4 regions of the Streptococcus sp. 5905 genome follow, and region 2 is predicted to be linked to each of the others. Evidence: predicted binding sites of a transcription regulator. Region 2 holds the regulator's gene; each other region holds the start of a gene.
The links. Region 2 encodes CtsR, which represses protease genes until heat stress. Its sites were predicted from a motif close to TTGGTCAAAAAAGGTCAAANA; they were not measured.
Positions count from the first base shown of each region.

Region 1 (7,571 bases), on a different contig from region 2:
GTAGAAAGCTCGCAAGGACATGCTGTTTATGATGATTGCTAAATGCAATCAAAACATTTTCCAAAACTGTCAAGTCCTTGAACAAACGAATATTTTGGAAAGTACGACTGAGACCAAGTGAAGCAATCTTATAGGGAGTTTTCCCATTTAGGAGGTGACCATCTAGTGTCACCGTACCTTCGCTTGGTTCATAAACGCCAGTCAGGAGATTGAAAAGGGTTGTTTTACCTGCCCCGTTTGGTCCAATCAGACCAACCAACTCTCCCTCGTTCAATTCAAGAGTGACATCTCCAACAGCTGTTAGACCGCCAAAATGTTTGGTTAACTGTTTAACTTCAAGTAATGCCATTAGTTTTGTCCCTCCTTCTTAGATTTTTTAAAGAAACGTGATAGACTCAATTCCCATGTCCCAAGAAGTCCACCTGGTCTGAAAATCATCACCAATACAAGAGCCAAAGCGTAGATGATCATACGTACGCTAGCTACATCTTGAAGGAGCATATTTAAAATTCCTAAAACAATCGCTGAAACGATGGTACCAGTAATAGACCCAAGTCCACCAAATACAACGATAATCAATACGTTGATGGAATTAATAAAGGTGTAATCTTTTGGGACAACAGATCCGATAAAACCAGCCTGAAGTGAACCAGCAATACTTGCTGTAATAGCACCAAAGACAAAAGCGATAATCTTGATCTTTGTAGTGTTTACCCCAACGGACTCTGCAGCAATCTCATCCTCACGAACAGATAGAGTAGAGCGTCCAATTGGACTACGTAAGAAGTTGAGGGTTGCAATAGTTGTGATAATTACAAAAAGATAAACCATCTGCCAGTTGGTAAAGTTTGGAATACCCAAGATACCAGCAGCACCGTTGGTCAAACTTCCACCGTTAATGATAAAGATACGAATGATTTCTGAAACACCTAGTGTCGCAACAGCCAGGTAGTCACCCTTCAAACGGAGTGTCGGAATCCCAACGAGCAAAGCGACTGCACCAGAAATCAAGGCACCCAAGACCATTGCTCCAAAGAAGGCACCATAGGTTGGTGATTTTGAGCCAATAATCGCTGCTGCATAAGCCCCAATCGCCATAAAACCTGCATGACCGAGTGAGAATTGTCCTGAAAAACCAACAATTAGGTTCAAACCTACTGCAAGGATGATATTAATCCCAATTTGTTCTAAAATTTGGACATGGAATAGATTGAGAACACCAGCAGAAACCAATACGCTAATCAATCCATAACCCGCTAACAGAAGGAATAACCAGAGAATATTTACTTTAAGATTTGTCTTCATTGTTTACACCTTCTCTTTCACATTCTTGCCGAGGATACCTGCAGGACGAACAATCAGAATCAAAAGTAAGATTCCATATACGATAGCATCACGGAAATCAGACATACCAAAGGCAGTTGCAAATGTTTCCAACAAACCAATAACAAATCCCCCTAGAGCTGCACCAGGAATAATCCCGATACCACCAAGAACGGCCGCAACGAATGATTTTAGACCTGGAGTCACACCCATCAACGGTTCAAGAGAGTTGTAGTAAAGGGCAATGAGGACACCTGCTGCACCAGCAAGAGCTGAACCCAAAGCAAAGGTAAAGCTGATTGTACGATTTACATTAATTCCCATCAATTGAGCAGCGTCACTATCAACTGATACCGCACGCATGGCTTTCCCCATTTTTGTTTTTTGAACAATCACTTGCAATAAAATCATCAGGAGTAAGGAAACTGCTAAAATCATTAACTGGACGTTTGTCAAGCTGATTGGCCCCAAATCATAGCGAACTGTTTGAATGGCTTGAGGAAAGGCGCGAGTATTGGCACCGACCAAGTAAACCATCCCGTATTCCAGTAGGAAAGACACTCCGATGGCAGTAATCAATACAGCAATACGTGTAGAGTGTCGCAAAGGACGGTAGGCAAGAAATTCAATCACAACACCAAGCAGTGCGGTTCCTACCATTGAAATAATCAAAGCTAAAAAGAAATTCATTTGGAAAGAATTAATCAAAAAGTAACCAATAAAGGCACCCATCATATAAATATCACCGTGGGCGAAGTTGATGAGTTTGATAATTCCATAAACCATGGTATAACCCAGGGCCAAAAGTGCATAAACACTACCCAGAATTAAACCATTCACAAGTTGTTGGAGCATAGCATTCACTCTTTTCTATCGTTATTTTTAGAAAATTTCTCAATTTTCACAAGTTCATAAACACCGAAACAGGGAGTGAGTCAAAGGCTCATTCCCTATTTCAGCTACTATTCTAATGTTATGGTTTTACAACTTCTGCTGCTTCCACTTTACCATTGTTCATGGTCATCATGTAAGCAGTTTTCACTGTGTTGTGATCTGCATCAAAGCTCGTTTGACCAGTCACACCATCAAAGTCTTTGGTTTTAGCAAGGTTGTCCTTGATTTCACCTGAGTTTTTAGCACCTTTTGCAGCATTAGCTACTAGGTAAACTGAGTCATAGGCCAAAGCTGAGAATGTTGAAGGTTCTTCATTGTATTTAGCACGGTAGGCTTCAAGGAAAGCTTTAGCTTTTGCAGAAACATCAACTGTAGTTGAGAATCCTGAGATGAAGTAAATGTTTGATGCTCTTTCAGCAGTTGCTTGTTGAACAAATTCTTCACCGTTAAAGCCGTCACCACCAACGATAGGTTTATCAATTCCCATACCACGCGCTTGGTTTACGATTTTACCTGCTTCTGTGTAGTAACCTGGAACAACGATAGCGTCAAACTCTTTCCCTTTCATTTTAGTAAGGGCTGCTTGGAAGTCTGTATCACCTGCCACAAAAGTTTCATCTGCTACAATCTCACCCTTGTAGGCTTCGCGGAAAGATTTGGCAATACCTTTAGCATAGTCACTTGCATTGTCCGTATAAAGAACAACCTTCTTAGCATTCAATTTATTTGTCACATAGTTTGAAATAATCTTCCCTTGGAAGCTATCTTGGAAAGTTCCGATAAATAGATATTCTTGACCTTTGGTCAATCCATCTTGAGTCGCACTTGGTGAGATCAATGGCACTCCTGCTTGAGTAGCGTTGGCTACAGCTGCAGCAGTTGCACCAGATGTCGCAGGTCCTACGATAGCTGTAACTTTTGATTGGGTAACTAGGTTAGTTGTAACAGAGGCAGCCTCAGCAGTTTCAGATTTGTTATCTTTATCCACAACTTCTATTTGTTTTCCATCGATACCACCTGCAGCATTGATTTCATCAACAGCAAGTTGAGCACCTTTTTGTTCAGAAGTACCATAGGCAGCTACAGCACCTGTTTCTTCAAAGTTAAAACCGATTTTGATAGTCTTTTCGTCTACTGGGTTACCAGTTGTATTTGACGCTCCTGACTTGACCTCTCCACAAGCAGCGAGAAGAGCTACGCTAGCAAGAGCCACAAAAGATAGGGCAAATTTTTTCTTCATTTTTAATCTCCTTATAGTTGTTTCAAAAATAGTATGTTAAGAATATACCGAATTATCAGAAAATTGTCAACACATTTATCTCATTTTTTAAATGATAACGTTTTCCTCAGTGCGATAGAGATTGCCAACAAAGGGAGTTTCTAACTCTTGAATGTGGCAACGTCTTATTTTTTTGATAAATCTTTCCTTACCTAATCTCTCAACTAAGTCATCTAGCTCCTCAGTTGGAACATAGAGCTGCAAGTAACGATGTTTTTTGGAATGGTAACAGATATCACCGTATTCCTGAAGTTTTTTTGCATCACGATTATAGTAAAGATAGATGATTAATCCTGATCGATTTGTTTTTTCAAGCATGAGGGATCCTCTTTCTAAGAAATCTTCCCCTATTATACCAAAAAAAGCAAACTCCGTCGAGTTTGCTTTCTAGGTTGCTTAGCTCAAAGAATTGTTGGCCATGATTTCATCAATGAAGCCATATTCGAGCGTTTCTTGGGCACTCATCCAGTAATCACGTTCAGCATCTGCATGAATTTGCTCAACTGATTTACCTGAGTTAGTCGCAAGGATTTGCTCCAAAGTCTTACGAGTTTTGAGCAAGTGTTCTGCAGCGATTGCCATATCTGTTTGTTGGGTACCACCACCTGTACCACCCATTGGTTGGTGAATCATGTACTCTGCATTTGGAAGCATGAAGCGTTTGCCTTTTGCTCCACTTGATGCAATAACAGTCCCCATAGATGCAGCCATTCCCATCACGATGGTTTGGACATCTGCCTTGATAAAGTTCATGGTATCAACGATTGCCAAACCAGCTGACACAGAACCTCCAGGTGTATTGACATAAAGGTAAATATCCTTTGTACTATCTTGGGCATCCAAGAAAAGTAATTGGGCGATAACGGAGTTGGCCATGTTGTCTTCGACTGGCCCAGTTAGCATGATGATGCGGTCTTTCAGAAGACGAGAGTAAATGTCATAGGAACGTTCTCCACGGCTTGTTTGTTCAATAACTACAGGAATCATTCATTTCTCCTTTTAATGTTGAATTTTCTTAGTCATGCGACTCAATACAGAACTATTATATCTTTTTGGTCAAAAAAGGTCAAATTTTTGCTCTATACTATCGACAGAATCAAAAATTCAACCTCCTCGCGAAATTAGAAACATCCTCCAATTTCATCTTTAAGACTCTATCTGAGTCTTATTTCGTACCGAACAAGCGGTCTCCAGCATCTCCGAGACCTGGAACAATATAGCCATGTTCATTCAAGTGTTCGTCCAGAGCTGCTGTAAAGATTTCGACATCTGGGTGAGCTGCTTGAAGAGCTTTCACTCCTTCTGGAGCAGCTACTAGGCAGACAAACTTGATGTTTGATGCCCCACGTTTTTTAAGCGAGTCAACAGCCAAGATAGCTGATCCACCTGTTGCAAGCATTGGATCGACGACAAAGATTTGACGTTGGTCAATATCCTCAGGCAATTTCACCAAGTATTCAACTGGTTGAAGGGTTTCTTCATCACGGTACATACCAATATGACCAACTTTTGCTGCTGGAACCAAGCTCAAGAGTCCATCTACCATCCCGATACCTGCACGCAAGATTGGGACAATCGCCAATTTTTTACCAGCCAATTGTTTTTGAACGGTCTTTGTGATAGGTGTTTCGATTTCCACGTCTTCAAGTGGAAGATCACGAAGTACTTCATATCCCATCAACATTGCAATCTCATCTACTAGCTCACGAAAAGCTTTTGTAGAAGTGTCTGTACGACGCAAGATTGACAATTTATGCTGAATCAGTGGATGATTAATGACTTCAAGTTTTCCCATTTTCTGAATTCCTTCTTTCAATTTATTCTTCTTATTATATCAAAAAACGGTTTAAAAAGCTTTCTAAACCATTTATTTTTATTAATTTCTAAATCAAATCTGCCTCTTGAAGAGCCGTCTGAACAGTCTCTAATGGTAAATGGGTCAACTCGGTGCCTTTTTCTTGATAAAGATACTGGGCATAGTCATCCATTCGGTACTGGTTGATATAAACCACGCGCTTGCAACCAACTTGTAGCAGTTGTTTGGTACAGTTCAGACAAGGAAAATGGGTCACATAGGCTGTAAATCCTCTTGGAACCCCTCGTTCAGCTCCTTGCAAGATGGCATTGACCTCGGCGTGAAGGGTTCGGACACAGTGACCTTCAATGACCAGACATTCGTGGTCGATACAGTGCTCCGTTCCTGATACAGAACCATTGTAACCTGTTGAAATGACCTTATTATCCTTAACGAGGACAGCTCCTACTTTGGCACGTTTACAGGTTGAACGATTGGCAATCAGTAAAGCCTGGGCTGCAAAGTACTCATCCCAAGCCAGTCTTTTTTCTGTCATAATTCTTCTCCTTATCCCCTATTTTTTGAAAAATGGCAAGCGTAAATCTGCAATCTTTTCAGCTGGAACCTTCATGCCATCCTTGATCCATTTGAGCAGAACCGATACGATGGCAGAACTCCAAAAGGAATGAAGGTAGCTGCTAACACCTTTTGATTTTCCGTGGTATTTTTCCAGAAATTCCTGCATAGCTTGGACAAAAATCTTTTCCAAGTGGTAGTCCAGAGCGAGTTGGATAACCTTGGCTTCTTTTTTTGCTGCGCGGAAAAGGTGAACCCAGACTAGATAAAGGTCGGTTTTGACATCGTAGTGGCTCAACTGTTCCATTATATTATGAACACTGCGTTTAAAAACACTTTCTAAAATTGCTTCTTTAGAATCATAATTGCGATAAAAGGCAGCGCGTGAGACACCCGCCCGCTTGACCAACTCTGAGATACTAATCTTAGCCAAGTCTTTTTTCTCCAGAAGTTGCAAAAGAGCCGTCTCAATTGCTTCTCTGGTTAAAAAATTGGATTCTTGATTGGATTTTCTGAGATTTTCAAGAGATTTTTCAGATATTTTACGTTCAGACATAACAATTTCTTTCTACTTGTGACAACAGAGAGGTGGTACTTTTGTTTCAAGGGCTTTCATGATATAATTGTAAAAAAAGACAGAACCTTTGTCAATGTATAAGTGACAAAGATGGAGAATTTCTATGACTTGGAAGATTGTAGCTGACTCTGGTTGTGATTATCGTCAATTGGTAACTCCCGCTATCGATACTGAATTTGTCAGTGTTCCTTTAACTATTCAAGTGGCTGATCAGGTCTTTATTGATGATGCCAATCTCGACATTGACTACATGATGAAAACCATGTATGCGACTTCTGAGGCTTCAAAATCAGCTTGCCCTAGCCCTGATGATTACTTGCGTGCATTTGAAGGTGCTAAGCATATCTTTGTCGTTACCATCACTGGTACTCTTTCTGGTAGCCATAACAGTGCACAGCTCGCTAAAAACATCTACCTCGAAGAACACCCTGACACTCAGATTCATGTGATTGATAGTTTATCTGCAGGTGGGGAGGTTGACTTGATTGTCGAAAAAATCAATGACTTGATTGACCAAGGACTTTCTCATGAGGAAGTTGTTGAAGCTATTACAGCCTACCAAGAAAAAACGAAGTTGCTCTTTGTTCTTGCTAAAGTTGATAACTTGGTCAAAAATGGTCGTTTGAGTAAGCTTATCGGTACGGTCGTTGGCCTTCTCAACATCCGTATGGTTGGAGAAGCAAGTGAAACTGGAACCCTAGAGCTTCTTCAAAAGGCTCGTGGTGCTAAAAAGTCCCTTCAAGCAGCTTATGAAGAACTCATCAAGGCTGGCTATGCTGGTGGTCGTATCGTCATGGCCCATCGCAGCAATGAAAAATTCTGTCAGCAATTGTCAGAACGCTTGCTGGAAACATTTCCACAAGCCAATATCAAAATCCTCCCAACGTCTGGTCTCTGCAGTTTTTATGCAGAAGATGGCGGTTTGTTAATGGGATATGAAATTAACTAAGATCATCCGTAACAAGAGATGCCAAGCATCTCTTGTTTTTTGTGGTACAATAGAGCTATGAAACATTTTGATACTATTGTCATCGGTGGTGGACCTGCTGGCATGATGGCTACGATTTCCAGTAGCTTTTATGGTCAGAAAACTCTTCTCATCGAAAAAAATCGCAAACTTGGTAAAA
Region 1 is NZ_VMLC01000002.1:23,502-31,072, reverse strand. Features, by position in the region: gene HT680_RS04920 (ABC transporter ATP-binding protein) at 1-349, opposite strand, end outside; gene HT680_RS04915 (branched-chain amino acid ABC transporter permease) at 349-1,305, opposite strand; gene HT680_RS04910 (branched-chain amino acid ABC transporter permease) at 1,309-2,178, opposite strand; gene HT680_RS04905 (ABC transporter substrate-binding protein) at 2,297-3,457, opposite strand; gene HT680_RS04900 (YlbG family protein) at 3,545-3,814, opposite strand; gene clpP (ATP-dependent Clp protease proteolytic subunit ClpP) at 3,893-4,483, opposite strand; gene upp (uracil phosphoribosyltransferase) at 4,662-5,291, opposite strand; gene HT680_RS04885 (cytidine/deoxycytidylate deaminase family protein) at 5,380-5,847, opposite strand; gene HT680_RS04880 (TetR/AcrR family transcriptional regulator) at 5,866-6,423, opposite strand; gene HT680_RS04875 (DegV family protein) at 6,548-7,393, shown strand; gene HT680_RS04870 (NAD(P)/FAD-dependent oxidoreductase) at 7,451-7,571, shown strand, end outside.
Region 1: clpP (ATP-dependent Clp protease proteolytic subunit ClpP) is a predicted target of CtsR. The motif match lies at 4,549-4,569, and genes of this name have one in related genera.

Region 2 (7,571 bases):
GAAAAGGCTACGACCGACAAAGAGATCTTTCCAGATCAGGCGCATGATTCCTACAAAACCGATCTTGCGAGCTTCGGCATGGACATTTTCAAAGTTTTCGATAAATTGTGTGATTTTTTCAGTTAGCTTTTTCATAATTTTCTCCTAATCTGCTTGGTAAATGGCATCGATAGCCACTTTTGCTGCTTCATAATTGCCTAGATAATCCTCCGTTAGATAAACTAGTGGAATGGTGGTTAAGTATCGCTCCCTCATCTGGTCCAAATGCTGGGAAAAACTGTAGCGAATGTGGTCTTCTGCCATGGTCATATCTCTAAATCCGTCATTGACATAGGAGCCAACAGGCTGCACAAAGAGAATCAAGTCCCATTTTTCCTTGGCCAAGATAGAGGCAAAGAGATTGTCAAAGGTTTCTCCTGATAAGTCCCCTTGGTCCTCTGTCTCCATGTAATAGTCATAGTAACCCTTGGTTACTAATGAATTGGTATCGGCTATCACTAGACCTCGATTGGCATTGCTGTCGATTAACTTTGAGGTCTGGTCATACTGCCCTAAAAGGAGATAGTAGTAATCCTTTGGAGTCAATTCATCGTCGCGGACATTGTTTTTGATCTGGTACTCACGCGCGTATTCCAGACTAACAGGCGCATCGTAATACCTTGCCAAATCCTTTGCTAGAGTGGTCTTCCCATTACTAGCACTTCCCATAATCAAGACTTTCTTTGTAAACTGACGTCGGAAGGGTTGAGCGATGTATTTCCAATATTTGCTTGGATTTTCTCGAATCATAGTCGCTGAGATACCAAACTTTCTTTCTTGCAAGACAGTGCCAAATCCACGTTTAGCTAGTTCTTGCTGGTATTCTTCTTCTCCCACAAAGAAAGTCAGTTCTTGCTGGGTTTCATCATAGGAAATCTCCGCTAACATCTGGTCCAACCACTCCTGCCAGCCCATAGGGTAACGGGGAAGATTGGTCTCATCCAGCTTGCAGACAGAGGTCAACTCGTCATCACGAAAAGCCTCTCGGATATAGCGAAATCGTTTTTGAAGACTTAAGCCTACCTGCTCCCCTCGGTCTCCCTCGTAGCCTGAAACGACTACCCAGACCTGGTCACACTGACGCTTCGCTCGCTGAATCAGATCGATATGCCCTTGATGGAGAGGGGCAAAGGTTCCAAATACCACTGCTGTTTTCTTTTTCATAAACGTTTTACCTTTTTATAGTTTTTAATATTTTTATTTTCTATGTTTTTATTATATACTATATTTTTGTTTTGTCAATAGTTTTTTATCATTTTTTATAAAAAGGCATCAAAAAAAGAATCAGGACTTCTCCTGATTCTCCATTTTTAAGCAATATCAAATTTTAACTGGCCTGCTTTGACACCAATCTTAAGTGTCTTGCCTGCTACTAGTTCTCCCTTGAGAAGGAGTTCTGCTAGCTTGTCTTCCACCTCTGTTTGCAGGGTTCTGCGAAGTGGGCGAGCTCCCATTTCTGGATTGTAACCGTGACTAGCTAGCAACTTCAGTGCCGAAGCTTGCAGTTTCAAGTCGATACCCTTCTCTGCTAGGCTAGCAATCAATGGTTTGACCATGATCTTGACAATTTCCTGCATGTGTTCGCTATCCAAGCTATGGAAGACCACCTTTTCATCAATACGGTTGATAAACTCTGGTCGATAAGTTTTTTTCAACTCTTCAAAGATGCGTTTTTCCATATTTTCCTGGTCAAAACGAATATCTTTGGCTCCAAAGCCGACCGTCTTGTCATCACGAAGGGCTGTCGCACCAAGGTTTGACGTCATGATGATAATGGTATTTGAAAAGTCAACCTTGCGTCCCTTACTATCTGTCAAGACACCGTCGTCCAGAACCTGCAAGAGGACATTAAAGATATCTGGGTGAGCTTTCTCTACCTCATCAAAGAGGAGAACGGAGTATGGTTTGTTGCGAACCTTCTCCGTCAACTCCCCACCTTCTTCGTAGCCCACATAGCCTGGAGGAGCTCCATTGAGACGACTAGCTGCGAATTTCTCCATATACTCACTCATATCAAAGCGGATAAGGGCTGATTCGTCGTCAAAGAGGACTTCTGCCAGAGCCTTTGCCAATTCGGTCTTACCAACTCCCGTCGGTCCTAGGAACATAAAGGAACCAATCGGACGCTTGTGACTGCGAATTCCTGACTGATTGCGGCGAATCGCACGGCTAATGCTTGAAACAGCTTGATCTTGGCCGATGACACGTTTGTGCAATTCAGCTTCCAAGTTCAGATATTTCTTGGCATCAGTCTGAGTCAGTTTTTGGACTGGAATCCCTGACAAGCGACTCAAGGTAGTCAAAATTTCAGATTCTGTTACCAAGTCTTTATAGACAGGGACTTCCTCTTCTTTTGCGATTAGCTGGGCAGCTTGTTTCCACTTGCCATCCATCAAAGCCTTGTCAGCTGGACTCAAACCGGATTCGTCTGTTTTCACATGCTTGGATTTGTTTTGCACTGTTGCTGCCGCTTCATCCAAAAGGTCGATAGCAGAGTCTGGTAAGTGACGACTAGTCAAGTAACGATGCGCCATCTTGACAGCTGTTTCAACGGCTTCATCTGTGATTTGCACACGGTGATGTTTCTCATAGGTCGCCTTCAAACCTTGCAAAATGGTCATGCTGTCAGCTAGACTTGGCTCTTCAATCGTCACTTTGGCAAAACGACGAGAAAGGGCAGCATCTTTTTCGATGTGTTTTTGATATTCTTCCTGAGTGGTGGCCCCAACTGTTCTCAAAGTTCCGCGAGCCAAGGCTGGTTTCAAGATATTAGCCGCATCTAGAGTCGAATCAATACCGCTACCAGAACCCATGATGGTGTGAAGTTCATCAATAAAGAGGATTACTTTGCCATCTTCCTCGATATCCTTGATGATATTGTTCATGCGCTCTTCAAAATCACCACGAAAACGTGTCCCTGCAACGACATTCATCAAATCAAGCTCTAACACGCGCATCTTGGCCATTTCCGCAGGTACATCCCCACTAGCAATACGCTGGGCAAGTCCAAGTGCCAAAGCTGTTTTTCCGACACCAGCATCTCCAACCAAGACCGGATTGTTCTTGGTCTTCCGACTCAAAATCTGAATCATACGTGAAATTTCCTTGTCTCGACCGATAACTGGCTCTAACTTGCCAGAGCGCGCTTGCTCCGTCAGGTCATGCGTGTAGTCCTCTAGGCCTCCACTTTGAGCTTGAGGCATACCCATCATATTGGCCATGGAATTTTGCTTGTCAGTTACTGTGCGATGGCGTTGACGTAAAGCCTTGAGGTCTTCTCTTGTCCATCCTGCACGTTCCTCTAAATTGCGACGAAGAGCAGCAATTCTGACCTGATCTTTCTGGTCTTCATAAGAAAAGCCTGCTCTCTCCAAGATGCGAGTCGCCAAGGCATTGCCATCATGCAAGATTGCATATAATACATGCTCTGTCCCTAGCACCTTTGCATGGACCACTGAGGCCACATACTCTGCTTCTGCAAAAAGAACCTCCAAACGATGGGAAAAGGGCAATTCCGTAAAGGTTTCATCTTGGCTATAGTCCGTTTCAGTCAGTTCCAAAGCGACCTCTTCTAAACGGTCCATTTCATAAGGATAATCATTTAGAGTGGCACCTGCTACACTGTAACTGTGATTGGACATGGCAATCAATAAATGCCAAGACTCTAGATATCGAGCTCCAAAATGGCCCGCAACCATGTAGGCACTTTCGATACATTCATTCAATGCTTTTGAATAGTTCATCTTACTTCTCTTTTCTATCTACCTCTTGTAATAGTTGTCGGAGCATATTGGCACGGACAACTGAGGATTCTTCCCCTAGGACACGATCTGTTGCTACTGAAGTCAGCAAGGTCATCTCCTGCTTGGTCAGCAAGTCCTGCTCCACCAAAAGCTGGAGAATATCCTCATAGATCTCCTGACTAACTCGCTCACCAATCGAGTAAAGCAAATCGCGGAGCATCTCATGATGATTTGAAAACTCAATCCGCCCGATGCGAATGTAGCCTCCACCACCACGCTTGCTCTCAACCAAGTAACCTCTGCTTTCAGTAAAACGTGTCTTGATGACATAGTTGATCTGACTAGGCACAACCTGAAAGGTATCCGCCAGCTGACTCCGCTGCAATTCCACGATACCAGACTGGTCTAAAATTGCCTTGATATAGGCTTCGATATGATCTGATGTATTTTTAAATCTCATAGTAAATCAAACTCCTTCTTTGAACCTTGACTATCTTTGACTATTATACCGAAATTTTTGATTTTTTTAAAGGAAAAGGGAGCAAGTAAAGAATAATCTTCACCGACTCCCTATTTTTCTACTTATCTAATCCTAATTCTGCTAATATTTTTCGTTTGTAGGCAATCTTTTGAACTTCCTTGTCCTCAGTCTGAGACCAATCTAGTTTGACTTCAGAGACGATCTGTCCAGGCCGATTTTTTAGGATATAGATGCGATCACTGAGATTGAGGGCCTCCTCGATACTGTGGGTAATAATCAATGTCGTCAGCTGCAACTGTTTGTGAATCTCCAGATACCAAGCGTGAAGTTCCATCTTGGTCATCTCATCCAAGGCACTAAAGGCCTCGTCCAAGAGAAAGAGCTTGTGCCCGAAGAGGTAGGTGCGGAGCAAGGCCACACGCTGACGCATCCCTCCGCTGAGTTCATGAGGATACTTATCCCGTACAGCTGTCAGCTGGAAGGTCGCAAGGATTTCATCCGCTCGAGCAATAGCTTCTGCCTTATCGACCTTTTGGATCAAGAGGGGCAGGATGATATTGCCAAGCACCGTCTTGTGCTCCAAGAGCAGATCCTTTTGCAACATATAACTCACGCGCCCCTTGGGATTTTCCTCGCCATCAAGGACAATTCTTCCCGACTGGACCTCTAAAATTCCAGCGATTAGATTAAAGAGGGTAGTCTTTCCAACACCACTGGGACCTAGGATAGAGACCACTTCACCTGAAGTCACCTGCAGGTTGATATCCTCTAAAATCTTTTCATCATCGTAGGCATAGCTTACATGTTCTAGTCTAATTTCTGTCATTATTTTACAAATTCGTTAGTGAAGCCTTTGTCAGTCAAGTCTTCTTTTAGGATGCCATTTTCTTTATCCCATTTGTAGAAAGCATTCCAGCGTTCTGCATCAAATTGTCCCCATTTTCCCTTATCACTTGCGTATTCTTTTGACAAGTATTTTTGCGATTCGATGACAAAGTCACGTTTTTCCTTGAGTTCAGGGGCATTTTTGATGAGGATATCTGCAGCTTCTTCTGGGTGTTCCATAGCGTATTGGTAGCCTTTTTTGATAGCTTGGATGACTTTACGAGCTTCTTCTTTGTTGTTTTTGAGGTAGTCGTTGTTAGCGATGATGACTGGTGAGTAGTAGTCAAACTCTTTTACGTAGTTTTTCAAGTACATGAAGTTAGCATCTACGCCTTGAGATTTAGCAAGGATACCGTCCCAACCGTAGTAGATCCAAGCAGTGTCAAAGACACCATTGGCAATCGGTGTAATCGAGTTTGAGTCGTTGTTTGGTACTTTTTCGACCTTCTCAAAGTCCCCACCTTGTGATTCTACCAAGGTTTTCAACATAGCAAGTTCCGTTGGGTCATTCCAAGTTCCGTATTTCTTCCCGACCAAGTCTTTTGGACTGGTGACATTGTCAGATTTACGTGAGATGATTCCTGATGTATTGTGTTCAACGATAGCGGCAACGGCAGTAATTCCTGCTCCTTTTTCCAACTTCTTAGCCATGTAGTCTTGGAAATAGATAGCAAATGGTGCCTTACCATTGATCACCAAATCAGAAGAACTTTCTTCTGGTGGCAATTTCAAATCAACATCCACTCCAGCTTCTTTGAAATAACCTTTTTCCTTTGCTACATAAAGCCCTGTGTGGTTGGTATTTGGCGTCCAGTCTAGGATAAAGTCAATTTTCTTGAGTTCTGCTTCTTTGTTGTTCTTAGAAGCAGTTCCTTGACCACAAGCTACAAGCACAACAGCTACAAGAGCTGTTACAATCGTTAAAAACACTTTCCATGTTTTCTTCATTTTCATTTCCTCTTTTCTTTTTCAAAAACGCTCTATTTTAAGTACGTTTCCATTTAATCACATATTTTTCACTAATATCGACCAGCTTCATACCCAGAAGACTGATAAGCGACACCAGAATAATAATGGCAAACATGGTATCATACTGAAACAGTTTTTTAGACTGAATCATGTAGACACCAAGACCTTCAAAACCTCCCAACCACTCAGATACCACAGTTGTGATAAAGGCGTAGGAGACACTGACCCTCAGACCTGCATAAAAGTAGGGCAGGCTGACCGGGATTTTAAAATGCCATAGGATTTGCCAAGGCTTGGCCCGCATCAGACTAAACAAGGTCAGCATATCCTTGTCACAATGTCTAAAACCGTCCAAAATACTGACAATGATCGGGAAGGTTGTCGTCAGGATAATCAAGACAATCTTGGGCAAAATCCCATAGCCCAGCCACAAGACCAAGATAGGGGCTATCGCAATGGTCGGAATGGTCTGGACGACCACCATCATAGGATAGATGAGGTCATTGAGCCAAGCTAGACTATCCATGAGCACAGCCATGAGACAGGCAATCAGGACACCCAGAACTAGACCTAGTAAAGCCACTCTCAAGGTCGCCCAGCTATGGTGCCAGAGAAACTCTCTGTCACGAACAAAGGACTGGAGAATCTCAAGAGGAGTTGGCAGGATAAACTTGGGTAAAAGTTTGAATATTCCCGCTAACTGCCAGACCGACAAGACTCCGAGAAATCCCAAAAGACTAATCTGTCGTCTCATCATACTTTTCAAGTTTCTCATCAATACTTAAAATCTCTCCTACATTTATTTTGACATTGGCAAAGACATTATCTGCCTCCTGCCCGGCCACTTCAAGCGCTTCTTTGAGAATGCGCATGAGCTCATCAAACTCTCCTTCCAAAACCGTTTCAAAGGGTGTCACCACCATGGTCACGGACTTAGCTTGCAGATAAGCAATCACTTGATCGATAATAGCGATTCGATCAATCCCCTGTGATAGGGGCAAGACTTGCAAGGCAATGCTTGCTTTCATAAAAACCTCCTCTTCTCAGGTTTCCTTTTGACAAAAAGAAAAACCTTTACCATATATACGGAAAAGGTGCAGAATTCGACTAAGTATCCTTCCCTACGCTGGCATTACCCAGATCAGGTGCGGTCGAAGTTTAACACTTCCTCTCAGACTGTACACAGACTCCCGTATCTTATATGGAGATATAGTAACGCAAATACAAGGAAAAGTCAAGGAAACTGTTTACAGAAAACCATGAAAAAGAATTTGAAGCCAATTGCTCCAAACTCTTTCTTAACTTTCTTATTTAGCCTCGTACCAGGTTGCTCCTTCATTTTCATCTGCAATGAGGGGAACACTGAGCTGGATGGCTTCTTCCATGGTTTGTTTCACTAGAGCTTTAACGGCTGCTAGTTCTGATTTCGGAACCTCAAGGACGATTTCATCGTG
Region 2 is NZ_VMLC01000003.1:327,607-335,177, forward strand. Features, by position in the region: gene pnuC (nicotinamide riboside transporter PnuC) at 1-135, opposite strand, end outside; gene HT680_RS07205 (AAA family ATPase) at 145-1,203, opposite strand; gene HT680_RS07210 (ATP-dependent Clp protease ATP-binding subunit) at 1,350-3,782, opposite strand; gene HT680_RS07215 (CtsR family transcriptional regulator) at 3,784-4,242, opposite strand; gene HT680_RS07220 (ABC transporter ATP-binding protein) at 4,361-5,089, opposite strand; gene HT680_RS07225 (ABC transporter substrate-binding protein) at 5,089-6,096, opposite strand; gene HT680_RS07230 (ABC transporter permease) at 6,134-6,892, opposite strand; gene HT680_RS07235 (thiamine-binding protein) at 6,855-7,145, opposite strand; TPP riboswitch at 7,219-7,321, opposite strand; gene polA (DNA polymerase I) at 7,425-7,571, opposite strand, start outside.

Region 3 (7,571 bases), on a different contig from region 2:
ATGCTTCGCGATATCGCCCATCTAGACAAGGCAGAATTAGAGAGTATTGTTCTTTGGAATCGCCTCCTTGTCTATGCTACTTTATTTGGTTATGCGGACAAGGTGAGTCATTTGATGAAATCTTATCAGATTCAAGTTGAGAACCCAGATATCAATCTTTACGTAGCTTATGGCTGGCACAGTATGTTTTATCATTCAACTGCTCAAATGAGTCACTATGCTAGTATTGCAAACACAGCAAGTACCTACTCCGTCTCTTCTGGAAGTGGAAGTTCTGGCGGAGGATTCTCAGGAGGCGGAGGCGGTGGTAGCATCGGCGCCTTCTAAAAAATCTATCGCAACATCCGAAATTATGCTATAATAGAGGACAGAAAAAGGAGTAATGTATGTATTTTATTGAAATTTTGAAGTCAATCTTTTTTGGGATTGTTGAAGGAATTACAGAATGGTTGCCCATTTCAAGTACAGGACACTTGATCTTGGTGGAAGAATTTGTCCAATACAAGGACCAGAATGAAGCCTTCATGTCTATGTTTAATGTTGTCATTCAGCTTGGTGCCATTTTAGCAGTTATGGTCATTTACTTTAATAAGCTTAATCCCTTCAAACCTGGTAAAACTAAGGTAGAAGTTCGTAGAACTTGGCAGTTGTGGTCAAAAGTTTTTGTGGCGACCTTGCCTTTGCTATTGGTCTTTAAACTAGATGATTGGTTTGATGCCAACTTCCACAACATGGTTTCAGTTGCCATTATGTTGATTATCTACGGGGTTGCCTTTATCTATCTTGAAAAACGAAATAAGGCGCAAGCTATTGAACCAACAGTAACAGAGTTAGACAAATTGCCTTATAAAACAGCCCTTTACATCGGTCTTTTCCAAGTCCTCGCCCTTTTCCCGGGGACAAGCCGTTCAGGTGCCACTATCGTCGGTGGTTTGTTGAATGGAACAAGTCGCTCTGTCGTAACAGAGTTTACCTTCTATCTCGGGATTCCTGTCATGTTCGGAGCTAGTGCTTTAAAGATTTTCAAATTTATTAAAGCAGGTCAACTCTTGAGTTTTGGTCAACTATTCTTGCTTTTGGTCGCTATGGGAGTTGCCTTTGCGGTCAGCATGGTTGCTATTCGTTTCTTGACCAGCTATGTGAAGAAGCACGACTTTACACTCTTTGGTAAATACCGTATTGTACTCGGTAGCGTCTTGTTGCTTTATAGTTTTGTGCGTTTGTTTGTATAAGAAAAAGCTTGAAGGGGGGCCTTCAAGCTTTTTAAAATCCTGTCACTGTAATTCCTAGTAGACGAACGCCTTTCTCTTTTTCAGCTAGTTCTTCGTAAAGTTGAAGGGCAGTTTGAGAAATCTGACTAGCGTCCTGTGTTGCTTGTGGGAGACTTTTTCGTCTAGTCAGAGTGGAGAAGTCAGCATATCGTATTTTTAGGATAATGATTTTTCCAGCTTTGTCCTGCTTGCTGAGATTGAGGGCTACCTTTTCGGAGAGAAGAGTCAGCTCTTTTTTGATATCTTCTTCAGCTTGGAGAATCTTTCCATAGGTTTTCTCCTTGCCAATGGACTTACGAATGCGATTGGCCTTGACTGGTGAATTATGAATGCCTCTGGCCTTTCGATAAAGATCAAAACCGAGTCTGCCAAACCGATCGATTAAAGTGACTTCAGAAACGTCTAATAAGTCTGCGCCAGTATAAATACCCATTTCATGAAGCCTTTCCACTGTTTTCTTGCCCACTCCATGAAATTTAGCAATATCCATTTGTTTGAGAAAATCTTGGGCTTGGTCAGGGAGGATAACTGTCAAACCATGTGGCTTTTGATAGTCGCTAGCCATTTTAGCTAGGAATTTGTTGTAAGAAACGCCAGCAGAAGCGGTAAGGTGTAGTTCCTGCCAGATATCTTGTTGAATGAGACGAGCTATTTTGACAGCTGACTTGATACCGAGTTTATTTTCCGTCACATCCAAGTAGGCTTCGTCAATACTCATAGGTTCAATCAGGTCGGTGTAACGTTTAAAAATAGCTCGAATCTCAAGTCCCACAGTTTTGTATTTTTCATAATTTCCCGAGATAAAGACGGCTTGAGGACAACGCTCATAAGCTTCTTTAGAACTCATGGCTGAATGAACACCAAAAGCTCGCGCCTCGTAGCTACAAGTAGACACAACTCCCCGTCCGCCTGTTTGTCTGGGATCGCTCCCAATAATGACAGGTTTTCCTTTTAACTTAGGATTGTCTCTTATTTCCACCGCAGCAAAAAAGGCATCCATGTCGATATGGATGATTTTTCTGGACAAATCATTAATCAATGGAAATATGAGCATTTTGCTTCCTTTCTAGTGTCATTTTTTATTCATTATACCTTTTTTTCTGAAAAAATGGAAAAGAGTACTCATTCTTTCAAATATATAATACAGATTGCGCCGATAAACAGACTGTATTAGAAAAGAAAGTGATAAAAAAGCCTTTTTTCGCTTGTTGAAATCGGTTACTGTATGGTATACTGGTCTCATGAATGTAACAGATGACTGTTGCTAGAAAGAAAAATGAGGACATTAACATGGTTGTTAAGACAGTTGTTGAAGCACAAGATATTTTTGATAAAGCTTGGGAAGGCTTCAAAGGCGTAGATTGGAAAGAAAAAGCAAGTATTTCTCGCTTCGTTCAAGCCAACTACACACCTTACGATGGAGATGAAAGTTTCCTTGCTGGACCAACAGAACGTTCACTTCACATCAAAAAAATCGTAGAAGAAACAAAAGCACACTACGAAGAAACTCGTTTCCCAATGGACACTCGTCCAACATCTATTGCTGATATTCCTGCTGGATTTATCGACAAAGAAAACGAATTGATCTTTGGTATCCAAAACGATGAACTCTTCAAATTGAACTTCATGCCAAAAGGTGGTATCCGTATGGCTGAAACTACTTTGAAAGAAAATGGATACGAACCAGATCCAGCTGTTCACGAAATCTTCACTAAATACGTAACAACAGTTAACGACGGTATTTTCCGTGCCTACACTTCAAACATTCGTCGTGCTCGTCACGCTCACACTGTAACTGGTCTTCCAGATGCCTACTCACGTGGACGTATCATCGGTGTTTACGCACGTCTTGCTCTTTACGGTGCAGACTACTTGATGCAAGAAAAAGTCAACGACTGGAATGCAATTAAAGAAATTGACGAAGAAACAATCCGTCTTCGTGAAGAAGTAAACCTTCAATACCAAGCTTTGCAACAAGTTGTTCGCTTGGGTGACCTTTACGGAGTTGATGTCCGCAAACCAGCGATGAACACGAAAGAAGCAATCCAATGGGTTAATATCGCCTTCATGGCTGTCTGCCGTGTTATCAACGGTGCTGCAACATCTCTAGGACGTGTGCCAATCGTATTGGATATCTTTGCAGAACGTGACCTTGCTCGTGGTACATTTACTGAATCAGAAATCCAAGAATTCGTTGATGATTTCGTTATGAAACTTCGTACAGTTAAATTTGCTCGTACAAAAGCTTATGACCAATTGTACTCAGGTGACCCAACCTTCATCACAACTTCTATGGCTGGTATGGGTAACGATGGTCGTCACCGTGTTACTAAGATGGACTACCGTTTCTTGAACACTCTTGACAACATCGGTAACTCTCCAGAGCCAAACTTGACAGTTCTTTGGACTGACAAATTGCCATACAACTTCCGTCGCTACTGTATGCATATGAGCCACAAACACTCTTCTATCCAATACGAAGGTGTAACAACAATGGCTAAAGACGGATACGGAGAAATGAGCTGTATCTCATGCTGTGTGTCACCACTTGACCCAGAAAACGAAGATCAACGCCACAACATCCAGTACTTTGGTGCTCGTGTAAACGTTCTTAAAGCCCTTCTTACTGGTTTGAACGGTGGTTACGACGATGTTCACAAAGACTACAAAGTATTTGACATCGATCCTATCCGTGACGAAGTTCTTGAATTCGAATCAGTTAAAGCGAACTTTGAAAAATCTCTTGACTGGTTGACAGACACTTACGTAGATGCTTTGAACATCATCCACTACATGACTGACAAGTACAACTACGAAGCTGTTCAAATGGCCTTCTTGCCAACTAAACAACGTGCCAACATGGGATTCGGTATCTGTGGATTTGCTAACACTGTTGATACATTGTCAGCTATCAAGTACGCTACGGTTAAACCAATCCGTGATGAAGATGGCTACATCTACGATTACGAAACAATCGGTGAATACCCACGTTGGGGTGAAGATGACCCACGTTCAAACGAATTGGCAGAATGGTTGATCGAAGCTTATACAACTCGTCTACGTAGCCACAAACTTTACAAAGACGCAGAAGCTACAGTATCACTCTTGACAATCACATCTAACGTTGCTTACTCTAAACAAACTGGTAACTCACCAGTCCACAAAGGTGTATACCTCAACGAAGATGGTTCTGTGAACTTGTCTAAACTTGAATTCTTCTCACCAGGTGCGAACCCATCTAACAAAGCTAAAGGTGGATGGTTGCAAAACTTGAACTCACTTGCTAGCCTTGACTTTGGTTACGCAGCTGACGGTATCTCATTGACAACTCAAGTTTCTCCACGTGCTCTTGGTAAGACTCGTGACGAACAAGTTGATAACTTGGTAACAATCCTTGATGGTTACTTCGAAAACGGTGGACAACACGTTAACTTGAACGTTATGGACTTGAACGATGTTTACGAAAAGATCATGTCAGGTGAAGACGTTATCGTACGTATCTCTGGATACTGTGTAAACACCAAATACCTCACTCCAGAACAAAAAACTGAATTGACACAACGTGTCTTCCACGAAGTTCTTTCAATGGATGACGCATTGAGCTAAAATTCAATTGGAATAGAGAAAAGCCAGTCGGTCTGACTGGCTTTTTGTGTGCTTAAAAAATTTTTCAAAAAATAGTCAAATTTGGTCAAAAAGTTATTGACTTTTACTGACCAATGTGATATAGTAGAAACATAAGGAAAATGAATTCCTTAGAAAACTTCATTTTCAATGATTCTATTTCTTGAAAATGTACGATAGATACCCTAGAAAGGGGTGAGGCCTATGTTAAATCTAACAGACTTTGAAAAGAAGATGATAGAAGGCTTATTTAAAAAAGAAAAACCAGAAATTATACGTAGGGTAGCTAGTTAGCTAGTCTAAAATTTTTAAAACAAAGGTCAAAGATAGTCAATATCAGAGATCGCAAATAATTAACAATAAACGAGGTAAAGAATATGAATAACAACTTTAATAACTTTAACAACATGGATGATTTGTTTAACCAATTGATGGGTGGTATGCGAGGATACAGTTCTGAAAACCGTCGCTACTTGATTAATGGACGAGAAGTGACACCTGAGGAATTTGCTCATTATCGTGCAACTGGTCAATTGCCAGGAAATGCAGAATCTGACGCGCAAATGCAGCAATACACTTCAGGTATGAAACAAGACGGTGTCCTTGCTAAACTAGGTCGTAACTTGACAGCGGAAGCTCGTGAGGGCAAATTGGATCCTGTTATCGGACGAAACAAGGAAATTCAAGAAACATCTGAAATCCTCTCACGTCGTACCAAGAACAATCCTGTACTTGTAGGAGATGCAGGTGTTGGTAAAACAGCAGTTGTCGAAGGTCTAGCACAAGCGATTGTGAACGGAGATGTCCCAGCTGCCATCAAGAACAAGGAAATTATTTCCATTGATATCTCAGGTCTTGAGGCTGGTACTCAATACCGTGGTAGCTTTGAAGAAAACGTTCAAAACCTAGTCAATGAAGTAAAAGAAGCAGGAAATATTATCCTCTTCTTTGATGAAATTCACCAAATTCTCGGTGCTGGTAGCACTGGTGGAGACAGTGGCTCCAAGGGGCTTGCGGACATTCTCAAGCCAGCTCTCTCTCGTGGTGAGTTGACTGTTATTGGAGCGACAACTCAAGATGAATACCGTAACACCATCTTGAAAAATGCAGCTCTTGCTCGTCGTTTCAACGAAGTGAAGGTCAATGCTCCTTCAGCAGAGGATACCTTTAAAATCCTTCAAGGAATTCGTGATCTCTATCAACAACACCACAATGTTATCTTGCCAGACGAAGTCTTGAAAGCGGCAGTGGATTATTCTATCCAATACATTCCTCAACGCAGCTTGCCAGATAAGGCTATTGACCTTGTGGACGTAACGGCTGCTCACTTGGCAGCTCAACATCCTGTAACAGATGTGCATGCTGTTGAACGGGAAATTGAGGCAGAAAAAGACAAGCAAGAAAAAGCAGTTGAGGCAGAAGATTTTGAAGCAGCTCTCAATGCCAAAACACGTATTGCAGAATTAGAGAAAAAAGTCGCAAACCACACAGAAGACATGAAAGTGACTGCAAGCATCAACGATGTGGCTGAATCTGTGGAACGAATGACAGGTATTCCAGTGTCACAAATGGGGGCTTCAGACATCGAACGTTTGAAAGATATGGCTCATCGCTTGGAACACAAGGTGATTGGCCAAGATAAGGCAGTAGAAGCAGTAGCTCGTGCTATCCGTCGTAACCGTGCAGGATTTGATGAGGGCAATCGCCCAATCGGTAGCTTCCTCTTTGTAGGGCCTACTGGGGTTGGTAAGACGGAACTTGCTAAGCAATTGGCACTCGATATGTTTGGAACCAAGGATGCGATCATCCGCTTGGATATGTCTGAATACAGTGACCGCACAGCCGTATCTAAATTGATCGGTACAACAGCTGGTTATGTGGGATATGATGACAATAGCAATACCTTGACAGAACGTGTTCGTCGCAATCCATACTCTATCATTCTCTTGGACGAAATTGAAAAGGCTGATCCTCAAGTGATTACTCTTCTCCTACAAGTCTTGGATGATGGTCGTTTGACTGATGGTCAAGGCAATACAGTGAACTTCAAGAACACTGTCATTATCGCAACATCAAATGCTGGATTTGGCTATGAAGCCAACTTGACCGAAGATGCGGACAAACCAGAATTGATGGATCGTTTGAAACCATACTTCCGTCCAGAATTCCTCAACCGCTTTAACGCAGTTATCGAATTCTCACACTTGAACAAGGAAGACCTTTCTAAGATTGTGGACTTGATGTTGGCGGAAGTCAACCAAACCTTGGCTAAGAAAGACATTGATTTGGAAGTCAGCCAAGCAGCTAAGGACTTTATCACAGAAGAAGGCTATGACGAAGTTATGGGTGTTCGTCCACTCCGTCGCGTGGTTGAACAACAAATTCGTGATAAGGTGACAGACTTCCACTTGGATCATCTAGATGCCAAACATCTGGAAGCAGATATGGAAGATGGCGTTTTGGTCATTCGTGAAAAAGCCTAAGTCGAGATTTTGAGAATAAAAAAAGAAGGAACTAGCTAAAAAGCTGGTTCCTTTTTGTGTTTAGATGACATGGCGTTCAAAGGCATCATCTGAAATTCCTTGTTCCAAGATGAGTTTCGCCCATTCTTTAGCAGAAAAGAGGCTGTGGTCCTTGTAGTTTCCGCAAGATTCAATGGTTGTTCCAGGGACATCT
Region 3 is NZ_VMLC01000001.1:45,457-53,027, forward strand. Features, by position in the region: gene HT680_RS00210 (DUF2207 domain-containing protein) at 1-327, shown strand, start outside; gene HT680_RS00215 (undecaprenyl-diphosphate phosphatase) at 387-1,232, shown strand; gene dinB (DNA polymerase IV) at 1,264-2,325, opposite strand; gene pflB (formate C-acetyltransferase) at 2,562-4,877, shown strand; gene HT680_RS00230 (ATP-dependent Clp protease ATP-binding subunit) at 5,273-7,378, shown strand; gene HT680_RS00235 (S-ribosylhomocysteine lyase) at 7,439-7,571, opposite strand, start outside.
Region 3: HT680_RS00230 (ATP-dependent Clp protease ATP-binding subunit) is a predicted target of CtsR. The motif match lies at 5,202-5,222, and genes of this name have one in related genera.

Region 4 (7,571 bases), on a different contig from region 2:
TGGAGATATTGCCCCTCGTGAACGCAAGCGGATCATGAACCAGGTGAAAAATCTGGATTTTGAGTACATTGTCGCAACGGACTTGGCAGCGCGTGGAATTGACATTGAAGGTGTTAGTCATGTCATCAATGATGCCATTCCTCAAGACTTGTCCTTCTTTGTACACCGTGTTGGACGAACTGGACGCAACGGTCTACCTGGTACAGCTATTACCCTTTACCAGCCAAGTGATGACTCGGATATCCGTGAGTTGGAAAAATTAGGCATCAAGTTTACTCCTAAGATGGTCAAAGACGGAGAGTTTCAAGATACCTATGACCGTGATCGTCGTGCCAATCGTGAAAAGAAGCAGGATAAGCTTGATATTGAAATGATTGGCTTGGTTAAAAAGAAAAAGAAAAAAGTCAAACCGGGCTATAAGAAGAAGATTCAATGGGCGGTGGATGAAAAACGCCGCAAAACCAAGCGTGCTGAAAATCGTGCACGTGGCCGTGCCGAGCGTAAAGCCAAACGCCAAACATTTTAAGGATAAAATTGGAGCTGAATGGCTCCTTTTTCTAACTTCGTTTTATGAATTTTCAAAAATACTGCAAAAAAAAGTAAAAAGTGGTATAATGATAAGGTTATATAGTCCCGATAAGATGGTAGAAATTTCTATCAGTACTTTGTAACTCTATAACAATATTTTTTAAGGGGGGACATTTTTATGTCAGAACGTAAATTATTCACGTCTGAATCTGTATCTGAGGGGCATCCGGATAAGATTGCAGACCAAATTTCAGATGCGATTTTGGATGCTATTTTAACAGAGGATCCAGAAGCGCACGTTGCTGCTGAGACAGCTGTATACACTGGTTCTGTCCACGTTTTTGGTGAAATTTCTACAAATGCCTATGTGGATATTAACCGTGTGGTTCGTAATACCATTGCAGAGATTGGTTACACCAATACAGAGTATGGTTTTTCTGCGGAAACAGTTGGAGTTCATCCATCGCTTGTTGAGCAGTCACCGGATATCGCCCAAGGGGTCAACGAAGCCTTGGAGGTTCGTGGAAATGCAGATCAAGATCCACTTGACTTGATTGGAGCAGGTGACCAGGGTCTTATGTTTGGATTCGCAGTGGATGAAACAGAAGAACTCATGCCATTGCCAATTTCACTCAGCCACAAACTGGTTCGTCGCTTGGCAGAACTTCGTAAGTCTGGTGAAATCAGCTATCTTCGCCCAGATGCTAAATCACAAGTTACTGTTGAGTATGATGAAAATGACCGTCCAGTACGTGTGGACACAGTCGTTATTTCAACTCAGCACGACCCAGAAGTCAGCAATGGACAAATTCACAATGATGTGATTAACAAGGTTATCAAAGAGGTGATTCCAGCCTCTTACTTGGATGAACAAACCAAATTCTTCATCAATCCAACTGGTCGCTTTGTCATCGGTGGACCTCAAGGAGACTCCGGTTTGACTGGTCGTAAGATCATCGTGGATACTTATGGTGGCTACTCTCGTCACGGTGGTGGTGCCTTCTCTGGTAAGGATGCGACGAAGGTGGACCGCTCAGCCTCATATGCGGCACGTTATATTGCTAAAAATATCGTTGCAGCGGGTCTTGCCAAGAAAGCAGAAGTTCAATTGGCCTATGCTATTGGTGTTGCGCAGCCTGTTTCTGTCCGTATCGATACCTTCGGTACAGGAACAGTAGCTGAAAGCAAACTTGAAAAAGCAGCCCGTCAAATCTTTGACCTTCGCCCAGCAGGAATTATCCAAATGCTGGACCTCAAACGTCCAATTTACCGTCAAACAGCGGCTTATGGACACATGGGACGTACAGATATTGACCTTCCGTGGGAACGTTTGGATAAGGTAGATGCTTTGAAAGAAGCTGTGAAATAAAATGAAAAAGCTTGGTAATATTACCAAGCTTTTTGCAAAAGAAAACCAGCTCTAGGCTGGCTTTCTTATTTTGTAGGAATAGAAATTTCAATCAGTTTATCTGAATAAAGTGTCTTGATATTAGCTTCATCAATTTTTTGTTTATCAATCTTGCGTTTCATGAAGAAATCTTGAATGGTTTCGATTTCTGGTTCACGAATAGCGCGGTGTTTGTTGGAAATGAGGATTTCATAGTGAAGCGGAGCTTGTGTGAAAATCACATCTGTGTTTCCAGCAGAATAGACCTCAACAAGAGTTGCGTCAGTACTTTCTAATTGGCTTTTAACAAGTTGCGAGTGTGAATTAGTCGTGTTGATAAGCTTCATAATAGTTCCTCCGATTTTCTAACTCTATTATAGCACTTTTTGGATAAAATCGTGTATTTTAGTCAATTCCATGCTGTATTTTCCAGGATTTAATTCCCCATTTATGGCTACCACGTTTGAGTTTTTCAATTGCTTCATCAATAGGAAACCAAGCAATATGATTAAAATCTTCCAATGGTTTTTGTACTTCTTGGAAAGAAGTGGCTTCGTAGAGGTAGGCTGGGTTGTAGTAGTAGGTGTCACGGTGGCGAGAGTAAAAATACTCATCAGCTTGTCCGTAATAGGTTCCGATTTCAGCTGTAAAGCCAAGTTCTTCGATTAGTTCTCTCTTCAGTGCTTCTTGATGGTCTTCACCCGCTTCAATCTCTCCACCTGGCAAGAACCAAGCCCCATTGGGAGCTTGAACTAAGACAATTTGTTTTTTTTCTGGATCAGGAATAACTACGTAAACGCCGTAGCGGGGCAGGTAGGTCACATTCTCTCTTTTTTCACCAAAAGTTGGGTTTGCCATCGCATTTTCCTCATTCTCTAGTATCTTTATTATTATCATAATGGACGAGGGGCGAGCTGTCAAGAATAAACAGTTATTTTAGTAAAAAAAGGTGCAGAAATTGATGGACTTCCTGCACCTGTTAGATCGTTTTATTCTTCTTTTTCAGAAGCAATCTCTTCTGTTTTTTCAGTTTTTTTGGCAGATTTGATTTGAATCTTACCATTGCTTGTCATGACTGCTTTGAGGGCTTTCTCGCTTGGATTTTCAAGGTAGTAGTCAGTGATGGCGTCCTCGATATGGTCTTGAATGGTACGACGGAGTGGGCGTGCTCCCATTTTTGGATCGTATCCCAAATCAACTAACTTTTCCTTGACCTTGTCTGTCACATCGAGATGGATGTTGTTGCTAGAGAGGCGTTTGTTGACATCCGCTAGCATGAGTTCGACGATTTGGAGAAGGTTGTCCTTGCTGAGAGGTTTAAATTCGATGATGCCGTCAAAACGGTTCATAAACTCAGGACTAAAGAAGTTGCCGAGTTCACCGAGAACAGAGTTCGTTCGACCTTCACGAGCAGCTCCAAAACCAACGCTGGCTTCGGCCTTACCAGTACCCGCATTTGAGGTCATGATAATGATGGCATCCTTAAAGCTAACTGTTCGTCCTTGCCCATCAGTCAAACGACCATCGTCCAAGACTTGGAGGAACATGTGCATCACATCTGGGTGGGCTTTTTCAACTTCATCGAGAAGGATGAGAGAGTAGGGATTGCGACGAACTTTTTCCGTTAACTGACCAGCTTCATCGTAGCCGACATAGCCTGGAGGGGCTCCGACTAACTTAGCCACGCTGTGTTTTTCCATGTATTCACTCATATCAAAGCGAATCATGCTCTCAGCAGAACCAAAAAGTTCAATGGCTAGTTGTTTGGAAAGTTCTGTCTTACCGACACCAGTTGGTCCGACAAAGAGGAAACTTCCGATTGGGCGGTTGGGAGTACCAAGTCCAACACGATTACGACGGATGGCTTTGGCAATCTTATCGACAGCTTCATCTTGACCAATGACATGAGCTTTGAGGTCGTCTGCTAGATGGATAAGCTGAGATTGTTCCTTTTCTTTGAGCTCACCAACAGGGATATTGGTTTTCTGCTCAATGATATGTTCAATGGTTTTCTCGCTGATGATTGGAGTATCCTGATCGGTCACCTTGTTCTTTTGCATTTCCTTGTACTTGGCAATCTGGTCACGGAAGTAGGCAGCTTTTTCAAAGTCTTCCTCTCGTGTAGCCTGAGCCTTGAGATTCTCAGCTTCAATTAAACGTTGATCAATCACTTTAGGATCAACAAAGTTCAGCGTCAAATTCATCTTTGAACCGGCTTCGTCTAAAAGGTCAATAGCCTTGTCAGGTAAGAAACGGTCTTGGATGTAGCGGTTGGAAAGATTTGCAGCAGCTTCAATAGCAGCGTCTGTGTACTTGACGTGATGGTAGTCTTCGTATTTCTTTTGAATCCCTTTGAGGATGGTAATGGTTTCTTCGACAGTTGGTTCATCTACCTTGACAGGCTGCATACGGCGCTCTAGAGCAGCATCTTTTTCAATGATACGGTATTCATTGAGAGTAGTAGCGCCAACCAATTGCAATTCACCACGGGCAAGGGCAGGTTTGAGGATATTGCCTGCATCCATATTTCCATCGCCAGCAGATCCTGCACCAACAATTTCATGGATTTCATCGATAAAGAGGATGATGTCCTCGCGTTTGCGGATTTCTTCCATGAGCTTTTGCATACGTTCTTCAAATTGGCCTCGGATACCTGTTCCTTGAACTAGACTGACCACATCCAAACGGATAACTTGCTTGCCTTGGAGTTTATGGGGAACATCGCCATCGACAATCTTCTGAGCTAAACCTTCGACAACGGCTGTTTTACCAACACCTGGTTCTCCGATAAGGACAGGGTTGTTCTTGGTTCGACGGTTGAGGATTTCGATAACGCGAATAATCTCTTCGTCTCGACCGATAACAGGGTCAATATCCCCACGACGGGCAATCTCAGTAATGTTGATACCATATTCCTCTAGGAGCCCTCTTTCTTGGCTAGAGGGTGTTTGAAGTGGACCACGATTTTGAGGTCCGTAGCCCCCATTTCCACCGTGACCATCACCTGATTGAGTCGGAGGGATGTTATTAGAAGAAGGTCTGAAATTGTTCAAATCATTGAAAAAGTCTCCGAAAGGATCAAAGTCACGATTGTTTAGGTCAGTCATTCCTTTAAAGAGGGTATTGTTTGGGTCCGTTTTGATAATTTTATAGCAATTTTGACAGAGATCAATTTGCTTTTGCTGTCCATTGATATTGGTATAAAGATGAATTGTTGAGTCGTTTATTTTACAGTTTTGACAGAGCATACATCTACCTCATTTCATTCTTATCCTTGACCTGATAAATGGTCAAAAATAGTCAAAGTTTTATACTCTCATTATAGCATGATTAAGGTGTAAAGCAAGTAAAAAGATTGAGAAGTGGTCGTTTTTAAAAGAGGGATTCATGGAGAATCAAGCGACATTAAAGGTAAGAAAAAATCCCATTTGTGGTGACAAAAAGGATTCTCATTCATCGGGCCTTACTACCCGTTGTTTTTATATTAGTAAAGGAGTTCGTAGATCTCCATTGCAATCAAGTCAATGCTATCAAAGGTATAGGTTTCACGAGCCTCTACGTCGCGAAGGGTGAAGAGTGATCCATTTTCTTCGTCATAGCTGTATGCAACTTCAGCAACAACAACTCCTTCACGTTCAAAATTACGTTTTAGATTTCCGCCATCTTTTGTCATAGCTTCTAGGCGGTTGATGATTCTAACCAAATGTGATTCCATTATGATTCTCCTCCATTTCTTATCGTTACTATTTTACCATAAACAAGAGGTAGTTGACTAGAAAAAAACTATGATTTCTCTCTATTTCTCTATTCTATCAAGTTAATTGTTAAAATTAGAGAAAAGGATTGCATTTTAATTCAATTCATGTTATAATCATACAACCTAATGCATAGAAAGTTGATTGAATATGAATTTTTCCTTTTTACCAAAGTATTTACCTTATTTTAATTATGGTGCTCTTATCACGGTAGTGATTTCAATTCTGGTGGTCTTTTTCGGTACCATTCTAGGTGTCTTATTGGCCTTTGCCCAACGTTCACGTTTTAAACCTCTTGTCTGGTTTGCAAATGTTTATGTATGGATTTTCCGAGGAACACCGATGATGGTGCAAATTATGATTGCTTTTGCCCTCATGCATATCGATGCGCCCACTATTCAAGTAGGGATTTTAGGTGTGGACCTTTCTCGTTTAATTCCAGGTATTCTGATTATTTCGATGAATAGTGGTGCCTATGTGTCTGAAACCGTTCGTGCAGGAATTAATGCAGTTCCTAAAGGGCAGTTGGAGGCAGCTTATTCCTTGGGTATTCGTCCTAAAAATGCTATGCGTTATGTTATTTTGCCACAGGCAATCAAGAATATTTTACCAGCATTGGGAAATGAATTTATCACCATTATCAAGGATAGTTCGCTTTTGTCAACAATCGGAGTCATGGAACTTTGGAATGGAGCTACAACGGTAGCAACAACGACCTATCTACCTCTAACGCCTCTCTTATTTGCAGCCTTTTATTACTTGATTATGACTTCTGTTTTGACAGTGGCTTTGAAGGCATTTGAAAATTACATTGGACAAGGAGACAAAAAATAATGACAGAAACCTTGATAAAAATCGAAGGCTTGCATAAGTCTTTTGGGAAGAATGAAGTCTTGAAAGGGATTGACCTTGAGATCAAAAGAGGAGAAGTTGTGGTCATTATCGGTCCGTCAGGGAGCGGGAAATCAACTCTCCTTCGTTCGATGAATCTCCTTGAAGAAGCAAGTAAAGGCAAGGTTATCTTTGAAGGAGTTGATATCACAGATAAGAAAAATGACCTTTTTGCTATGCGTGAAAAGATGGGCATGGTATTCCAACAATTCAACCTCTTTCCCAATATGACGGTGATGGAAAATATCACCTTGTCACCAATAAAAACCAAAGGAGAAAGCAAGGAAGTAGCGGAGAAAAGAGCCCAAGAACTGCTAGAAAAAGTTGGTCTACCAGATAAGGCAAAGGCCTATCCACAGAGTTTGTCAGGTGGGCAGCAACAACGGATTGCCATTGCACGTGGTTTGGCTATGGAACCAGATGTTTTGCTCTTTGATGAACCGACTTCAGCCCTAGACCCTGAGATGGTTGGGGAAGTTCTAGTTGTTATGCAAGACCTTGCTAAGTCGGGGATGACCATGGTGATTGTGACTCATGAAATGGGCTTTGCGCGTGAGGTAGCAGACCGTGTTATCTTTATGGCGGATGGAGTTGTTGTCGAAGATGGAAGGCCAGAGGAAATTTTTGACCAGACCCAAGAACAACGGACCAAGGAATTTTTGAGTAAGGTTTTGTAAGACCTCATTTTTAGAAGAAATGGAGTAGGCATCATGGCTTCCAGTAAAGAATATTTAGATTTTATTCTTGAACAGCTATCGGAACTAGGGGAGATAAGTTATCGTCCAATGATGGGAGAGTATATCCTTTATTATCGTGGGAAGATTATTGGGGAAATCTATGATAATCGTTTGTTACTGAAGCCTGTGAAGGTGGTTTTGGATCAACTGGGACAGACTAGGCTTGAACCTCCTTATGAAGGAGCTAAGGAGATGATTTTAATAGAAGATCTTGAAGACAAGTTATTTCTAGCGAGACTAATCAAGGATATGTACGAAGTTTTACCTGCTCCC
Region 4 is NZ_VMLC01000002.1:53,213-60,783, forward strand. Features, by position in the region: gene HT680_RS04985 (DEAD/DEAH box helicase) at 1-526, shown strand, start outside; gene metK (methionine adenosyltransferase) at 707-1,897, shown strand; gene HT680_RS04995 (DUF1827 family protein) at 1,963-2,262, opposite strand; gene HT680_RS05000 (NUDIX hydrolase) at 2,321-2,773, opposite strand; gene HT680_RS05005 (ATP-dependent Clp protease ATP-binding subunit) at 2,905-5,163, opposite strand; gene HT680_RS05010 (DUF1797 family protein) at 5,400-5,630, opposite strand; gene HT680_RS05015 (amino acid ABC transporter permease) at 5,821-6,504, shown strand; gene HT680_RS05020 (amino acid ABC transporter ATP-binding protein) at 6,504-7,238, shown strand; gene HT680_RS05025 (TfoX/Sxy family protein) at 7,272-7,571, shown strand, end outside.
Region 4: HT680_RS05005 (ATP-dependent Clp protease ATP-binding subunit) is a predicted target of CtsR. The motif match lies at 5,202-5,222, and genes of this name have one in related genera.